Regions from separate parts of the Shewanella sp. 492 genome, predicted to be linked through region 2. Evidence: predicted binding sites of a transcription regulator. Region 2 holds the regulator's gene; the other holds the start of a gene.
What was found. Region 2 encodes sigma-54, which starts transcription at its own class of promoters, with help from an activator protein. Its sites were predicted from a motif close to GTTGGCACGNNNNTNGNNT; they were not measured.

Region 1 (4,217 bases), 1.4 Mb from region 2:
TGATTAGTAATAAAGAAATGGATAGTCTCAGTAACTTAGAATTCATCTTTCGCTAAAGCTAAGGATATTTTTATTATTAAATTTCAACTGCTAAACAAGCAGTCATCATTAAAGGAGTATGGCCAATGTCGTACAATATGAACGGTCAAGAGATCACGGTTAATTTTCCAGTGGCCTCTATATCATCAAATAAAACCTCTATCGCATTTACTGATAGAGCTGGTAAAAATAGACAAACCTTTTCTAAACGTACCGAAGCGTTACAGTTTATGAAATGGTTACTTTCAAGCAATAAATAAACCTCACGCTATTCGATACACCTCCTCTCATCGTATCGAAGGTTGCTAACGCAACAAGTAGGATTGACATCATTCGTCAACGACTCAGCACACTTCATTTGGCCTAGGTTGTATCACTTTCACAGATACTGACCTAGCCAAGTGATGCTAACCCCCATATTTTCGCCTATATCTCGGCAACATAGACTCATTCCCTAGCAACCCACCTTGATGTAGATAGAGCACCTTTTGCTTTGGATTATTTTCAAGATAGTGCAGTAATACTAGCCAACCCAGTGGATCGTAGAGTAACTCAAATTCCATCCCTGCTTGCTTAAGCTTTTGCCATACTTGAAAAAACTCGGGATAGAGCTTACCAAAATGGTAACGCTTATTCGGACTTAAAATTTGAGGAAACATTGACTCATCATCGACAAGCATTCGCCATTGCAGCTTAAGGTAATCATCACCGCCAACAACTGAGCACGTTTTAACTTGAATGCTATTATCGAGTTCGCTAAAGCTCTTATGTAAAAATAAGGCTGTGGTCCCCGTCCCTGACGGTAAGAAAACCACGAGTTCACTTAACTGCTGGGCCTGTTTCCACGCTATTATTTCACGTGCTAATTGCCGCACTCCAGACTCGGCATACTGACAGCGCCCACCTTCTGGAATAAACAACAGATCATCACGACCCGGTAATACGCATTGCTCGATATAACTGGCGCAATCGAGATCAGCCCTATCATGACACTGACTTAAATCGATAATATTGGCGCCATTTTGCAGCGCTGCACGATAATTACCCAGTGGATGCGTAAGCAGATAGCTGGCTATATGATCCACATAAAACTCTAATTGCCACCCCTTAAGCTTAGCCAGCGCTGACATCGAATAAAGTGAGTTCGCCTGAGGGGAGCCATATCCAACTAAAGTGGAGATGTCGGGAAAATCCTGCTGGAGAAAATAGGCAAATTTTCGTGCCTTATTACCAGAAAATGCCGGGTGGAGCAAATCATCACGTTTGACATAAACATCATGCCCATCAACATCAAGGGTATGCACAGGAGTCTGAGTCAGTTGTATCATAAGCAGTTCAAAGACAAAGAAATCCATTTTACACTGACTGATACACCTTGACTAACTTCAATCTCAAGTACCTTAGGGACTCAATCGCCCGGCACTCTAGATAACATGATTTGTCCCCCCACTATTAGTTAGCCTGATGGGCTAAACAGTAGTAAAAAAAACCATCTATGATTGTAATAAAAACTAAAAGTTAATAATAAACAGCAGCTTAAGTATTGGCACGATTATCGCTTGATTGCGTTTATAGATGATTAACACTTACTGACAGAGAGTGAGTGAGTGAGTGAGTGAGTGAGGCGCTTAGCCCGTACTGGCGATCGTCACCATCAGAAGTTGCTATTCATCAAGGTACATTTTAATTAACAACAGATATTCAAAAACCGATGTTTTGAACACTTTAGCTCGGCATTAAATCGATAGCATAAGTGAAAATAATAATAGGAGCGCTCAATGACCGTCATTCGTTTACTACTCAATATTGCATGGTTCATCTTAGGGGGATTGGTGATGGGGTTAGCCTGGTGGTTAGCAGGCCTACTCTGTTTTATCAGCATTATTGGCATTCCCTTTGGACGCGCCTGCTTTGTGATTGGCGAAATGGCTTTTTGGCCCTTTGGTCAAGAGAGCCACAACCGTAAATCGCTGACAGGCGTTGAGGATCTGGGTACCGGTTCACTGGGTATGATAGGCAATGTCATCTGGTTTATATTATTTGGTTTCTGGTTAGCAATAGGCCACCTGGCCCACGCACTGGCTTTATTTGTCAGTATTATTGGCATTCCATTTGGGATCCAGCATTTAAAACTGGCCATACTCAGCCTAACGCCGATAGGTCAAACCATCAAAGCTAAAGCCACTTAAACCAACATGTTGATCACTATTTGCGGAGTAATAATTAATGGATAACCAATTACATAAAATAGCTATCACCATGATAGGAGGTATCTTAGTATTGCTTGGTGCTGTGCTAATAATACTGCCAGGCCCTGCATGGCTACTACTGCCTATAGGATTAGCAGTATTGAGTATTGAATACCCATGGGCAAGGCGTTGGCTCAAACTGAGTCAACGCCAGATGAAACAATCGGCACTTTGGTTAGATAAACGCTGGGCCAATAGAAAGGGTTAACACAGTGATAACGCGCAGTAATTAGTTGCTGCGCGTTATTCATTATCAGTACAGTCAGATCGCTAAACGTCATTGCCCCGACAAGCAATTGAGCAGAAGTCTATAAACTAATGAGTTTAAATTAATTTAACTAGCGTTGTTGACCATCTGCCACCTGAGTAAGTCGCTCTAAAATAGCTAATAACACCCCTTGGTGATGCATATTGTCGAGCAAGCCTGTGCTAAAGCGCTCAAGACGCGTCATAGCGGTCAACAATAACTGACACTCTTGCAAACTAGCATCACCAATATATTCGGGTCTATCGATAAGATGGCTATTTTGATACCAATCACTCCAGTCTAATCGCTCCAGTAACAGACCACACTCTTGCAACTGCTCAGTAAAGTCATGCAGTTTACTGCTACACACAAGGTGTTCTCCTTGGGTAAAATGCTTAGCATACTCTGCATATAATGCAGCGATTTGTACTGACATAATATCACTCATACCGACCTCCTAAAGCGAAATGTCAGAACACGTGACCAACAATGTGGCGCGTAGCACTGAACTAACGAAAAAAGAGATAAGCACGTCACCTATACCAACGAATGGGGGACTAGGCTAATTCAACGCAGCTGTACCATGGCTTAACGGCTAATAATTAGTCTGGCTGATAGATCATAATTCGAGAGGCTAGCGCCGCTCAAGAGGTGATAGTCATATTAATGGACGCTCAAGTTTCACTGGCAAATTGATTAAAGCAGTCGCTGCTGATATAAGCTATTAGAGCGAGTCTTGATACAATGCAAACTCCTGTAAAATCAAATCGGTAAATAGACTACCAGCCCGACCTAAAGGCCGCTCCATGGTGGAGACAAGTTGCGGAGTAAAGCTGTAACGGCTGGCGCCGACAAAGTCCACTTCCACTAATGCTCCCGAGGCCAACTCGGTTTGAATCAAAAATTCAGGCATCCACCCAAAACCTAAACCCATCTGCAGCGCATTTTTCTTCATAATAAAACCTGATAAATAAAACACCTTATCGCCACCAAACTGTAATTGGTCACTGTGGTGCACACTGGGGGATGAATCTTGAATGGTGAGCTCGACATACTGCAATAACTCAAATAAGGCCACTTGTTGCATCGCGGCAAGTGGATGCTCGCGGGAGACCACCAGCAAACTGTTAATGACCGGCAAAGGTTGAGGGCAATAGTTAGGGCCTGAGCGATAGTCCTTCACCAGCATAAGATCGGCAGCGTCACGCTCAAACCTGTGTTGCACCCCACCCAAAAATTCAACATTAAGCTGGATCTTAGTGGGAATATTCTGCTCAGCCACTTGCTTAAGCGCGCGCATTATCGGCTCCATGGGTAATGAGCCATCGACCACCAATTCCAATGTCGGCTCCCAGCCTTGACTAAATCGGCTGGCTAAATGCTCAATATTGCCCAAATACTGCAGCAACCTTTGGCCCTCGGCCAACATAACCTTGCCTTCTGCGGTTAATTCGGCTCGATACTTATCGCGACAAAAAAGCTTTACACCTAAGTGTTGCTCTAGTTTTTTTACCTGATAGCTCACTGCCGATTGCGCCTTATGTAAACGTTCTGCCGCCTTGGCAAAGCTGCCCTCTTCGACCAGTACTTCGAGTACCTTAAATGCTTCAATATCAATTTTCATCAGCCTTCCAAAGCGTAAAGCAAATACAACCATCTAAATATTGGATTGAGTTAAGCTA
Region 2 (4,217 bases):
TAGCGGCTGCTGACTTAAAAACTGCTGCACTGGTTGGTCGAGACCCGTCAGCGGGCGTAACTCCGTTTCCCAGTGGGGATTGGGCAGAAAACGCACGTCAAACATAAAGTCTGCTTCACTTGGCATACCGTATTTAAAGCCAAATGACTCAAAGTTAATCACTAACTCCTTGTCTACTGTGCCTAGTAAGATCTCGCGTACCTTATCGCTTAAATCATAGATGTTAAGGGTAGAGGTGTCGATGTAGTGATCGACCATCTTAGAGATAGGCTCGAGCATTTTGCCTTCAAGTTGAATGGCTTCTTTGAGAGAGGCTTTTGAGCGTGACAGTGGATGTAACCTGCGGGTTTCACTGTAGCGTTTAAGTAACACATCGTCAGATGAGTTTAAGAAGAAACTCAGTATTTCGGTATCTTTAGGGAGATTAGCTAGCTGCTTCTCCAGCTGAATGTCCTCGCTGGGCATGTTGCGCACATCGACGCTTATGGCTACGAGTTCATTTCGACCTTTGAGCTGACTGAGCAGTGAGTCCATCATCTGTAGTGGCAGATTATCGACACAGTAATAACCCAGATCTTCCAGTACCCTAAGGACTACCGATTTTCCTGAGCCTGATCGCCCAGATACCATTACCAATTTCATTGGGTGATCACCTGATACAATTCTGCCTCGTCGTGGGTTTTTCTTAGCTGTTTGATGATGGCTTTATCACTTAATTTCTCTGCCATCGCGGCGAGGGTGCTAAGGTGCTGTTCGCATTGCTCTGAAGGAACCAATAATGCAAAGAGGATATCGACGGGCTGATTATCAATTGCATCGAATGCGATTGGCTCAGCACATTTAATCAATACGGCGACTGGCTTCTCAATATTCGTCAGCCGTCCGTGAGGGATCGCGATACCATTGCCTATACCTGTGCTGCCCATTTTCTCTCTCGCCAAAAGGCTTTCAAAAATCTCTTGAGAGGAAAGGGTGGGGTACTGGACAGCGGCCAAGTCGCTGATAAGTTCCAGTACCTTTTTCTTACTGCCCGGAGTGGCGCAGGTTGTGCACTCCGGCCGCAGGATGGTACTAAGTTCCATCGTTAATGCTTTATTAGCTTCTCTTTGTGTTTAATGACCTGACGATCTAATTTATCGATCAGGGAATCTATCGCGGCATACATGTCCGCGTGCTCTGATGTTGCAAATACTTCCCCACCACGGAGATGTAACTTTGCTTCAACTTTTTGCATCAATTTTTCGACATTTAATATCACATGGACATTATTGATCTGATCGAAATGCCGTTCAAGCTTTGTAAACTTTTCTTCAACATAGTTGCGCAGAGATTGGGTGATCTCGATGTGGTGCCCAGTCAGATTTATTTGCATAAAGTGATTCCTCCGGTTTCCAGTTGTTGATTATAAGCTTTTACGTTGATTTGACGGCGGTATCAACATCGCCTCACGATATTTTGCAATCGTGCGTCGAGCGACTTGGATACCTTGCTCTGCCAGCAGTTGTGCCATCTTACTGTCACTTAAGGGTTTCTTTTGATTTTCTGCGGCGACTAACTTCTTAATAAAAGCGCGGATCGCAGTAGAAGAGCATTCACCACCATCGTCGGTCCCGACATGGCTGGAGAAAAAGTATTTCAGCTCAAAAATCCCTCTTGGCGTGTGCATATACTTTTGGGTAGTGACCCGCGAGATGGTCGATTCATGCATCTCGACCGCTTCGGCAATATCATTAAGCACCATAGGTTTCATCGCTTCTTCACCAAACTCGAAAAAACCTTGCTGGAAATCGACAATGCAGTTGGTGACCTTAAGCAAGGTATCGTTGCGGCTCTCTAAACTTTTTAGAAACCATTTAGCTTCTTGCAAGTGACCACGAATAAACTGGCCATCGGCTTGGTTTTTGGTGCTGCGTGCCATCGAGGCATAATGTTGGTTTACATTAATCTTAGGCATACTATCGGGATTAAGCTCGACCACCCAGCGACCTTTTTTCTTGCTAACTGTGACATCGGGGATCACGTATTCGTCGCGACTGGCAGTAATGGCCAGCCCCGGGCGCGGATTGAGGGTTTGAATTAGCGCTATGGCCTCACGCAGGTCATCCTCTTTCAGCTTGGTCTTACGCATCAATAGGCGAAAGTCTCGTCCGGCGATAAGATCTAAGTAATCACGGATCAAGAGTCTGGCGTTGTCGATATGCGGGGTGTCGGGGTTGTATTGGGCCAGTTGGATCATCAGGCATTCGCTGAGGTCTCTGGCACCAATCCCGATAGGATCGAAATGTTGTACCCGTTTTAATACCGCTTCAATTTCGTCGAGTTCGATTTCAGGATCGCCCATGGCTTCGAGAATATCGTCGCACGTTTGCGTCAAGTAGCCGCGCTCGTCTATGGCGTCAATGATGGCGGTGGCGATAGCAAGATCGTTGTCAGAAAAGGGCGTGAGGTTTTTTTGCCATTCGAGGTGTTCATACAAGCCTTCGCTGGTTTCCCCTTGAAAGGGCATGTCATCGTCGCGCATGGCACCAGAGCTGGAGTTGGGTGAGGCGGTATAGACCTCATCCCATGTGGTGTCGACGGGAAGCTCATCGGGCATAGAGTCTTGATTGAGTGCGTCGGAGGTTTCTAAGCTTGAATTGTCTTCACTCGAGTCGACTTGCAGTTGCTCATTGTAATCGGTGTCGAAGTTGTCATTACGCTCTTGTTCTGAGTCGATATTGGCGCCTTCTTGCTCCTCGTCTAACTCGAGTAGAGGGTTAGACTCTAATGCTTGCTGGATCTCTTGCTGCAATTCCAATGACGAGAGTTGCAACAGACGAATGGCCTGTTGCAACTGGGGCGTCATGGTTAAATGCTGACCCATTTTGAGCTGAAGTGACGCTTTCATCGTACTGCTATTCCCTTGTTTCTAATTCTAAAGTGAGAAAGCTGCCTCTGGTATTAAACCGCTAAGGCGAATGATCTACTTAACAAGGTAAGAGCGGTTTAGCCTTTTACCTTGAGCGCTAATAACGTTAACTATAGCTTGAATTGTTCTCCTAAGTACACCGCTCGAACTTGTTGGTTATCTAAGATCTCATCGGGTGTTCCTTCGGCAATCAAATTACCGTGACTGACAATGTAGGCTTTTTCACACACATCCAATGTTTCACGTACGTTGTGGTCGGTGATCAGTACGCCAAGGCCACGATTTTTCAGTTGCTCAATAATCTTTTTGATGTCGATAACCGAAATGGGATCGACCCCGGCGAAGGGTTCATCAAGCAAAATAAACTTAGGATTGGCGGCTAATGCTCGGGCGATTTCGACGCGACGACGTTCGCCACCGGACAGTGCCATCCCCTGACTATCGCGGATGTGAGTAATATGAAACTCTTCTAGCAGGTGCTCCAACTCCTCTTCGCGCGCATCGTTACTGAGCTCGCGTCGGGTTTGTAATACCGCCATAATATTATCGCGTACCGATAATTTCCGAAAAATACTGGCTTCTTGCGGTAGATAGCCAATCCCTTTGCGGGCGCGCAAATGCATAGGATCTAAAGTGAGATCGTCATCGTCAATAAAAATACGTCCCTTGTCACTCTGGACTAGACCGACCACCATGTAAAAGGTGGTGGTTTTACCTGCGCCATTAGGCCCTAGCAAGCCGACGATTTGCCCTGTGCGTACGGTTAAGCTGACATCTTGTACCACGGCGCGGCTTTTGTAGCTTTTGGCTAAGTTAACCGCTTTTAGCGTCATCTCTGTCATTGCTTTTCCTGCTTGGGCTGTTCTTGGGGCTGACTTTTGCTGTTGTCTTGGTAACTTTCGGGTTGAATGATGGTGATAACGCGATCGCTACCCGTACTTTCGGCTATCAACTGTTGCTGCTCAATGTTGTAGCGAATTTGATTACCTGTGACTTGGCTACCTTCTTGTTCGAGGGTGGCATTACCAATTAGGGTTAGAGTGCGGGTCGACAGTTCATAGCGGATCTCATTGGCGCTGGCTGACGCTGGACGACCATTTTCCATCACCTGTGTATAAGTGGCTGGCTTACCCTTTGCCACTAAGATTTTGCCGCTACTATTTTCTTTGGTAAAGGCGCGTAATTCATCGGCTAAAATTTTAATGGAGCCTTGAGTCACCTCTACTGGGCCATTGAAGATAATCTGATTATTTTTAATATCAGCTTCTTGGCTTGCGGCTGAAATCTTAACCTCTTGCAGCAGGTCGGT

Region 1: the regulator sigma-54 is predicted to act here: its motif matches at 1,582-1,600, upstream of AC5YBX_RS08485 (YccF domain-containing protein).

Annotation. Positions count from the first base shown of each region.
Region 1 covers NZ_CM181702.1:1,878,566-1,882,782, reverse strand. Annotated here, with positions in the region: gene AC5YBX_RS08495 (hypothetical protein) at 126-299, shown strand; gene AC5YBX_RS08490 (pyridoxal-phosphate dependent enzyme) at 447-1,367, opposite strand; gene AC5YBX_RS08485 (YccF domain-containing protein) at 1,818-2,228, shown strand; gene AC5YBX_RS08480 (PGPGW domain-containing protein) at 2,266-2,496, shown strand; gene AC5YBX_RS08475 (DUF6508 domain-containing protein) at 2,627-2,983, opposite strand; gene AC5YBX_RS08470 (LysR family transcriptional regulator) at 3,260-4,159, opposite strand.
Region 2 covers NZ_CM181702.1:488,850-493,066, forward strand. Annotated here, with positions in the region: gene rapZ (RNase adapter RapZ) at 1-642, opposite strand, end outside; gene ptsN (PTS IIA-like nitrogen regulatory protein PtsN) at 639-1,082, opposite strand; gene hpf (ribosome hibernation promoting factor) at 1,085-1,372, opposite strand; gene AC5YBX_RS02245 (RNA polymerase factor sigma-54) at 1,403-2,887, opposite strand; gene lptB (LPS export ABC transporter ATP-binding protein) at 3,019-3,750, opposite strand; gene lptA (lipopolysaccharide transport periplasmic protein LptA) at 3,747-4,217, opposite strand, start outside.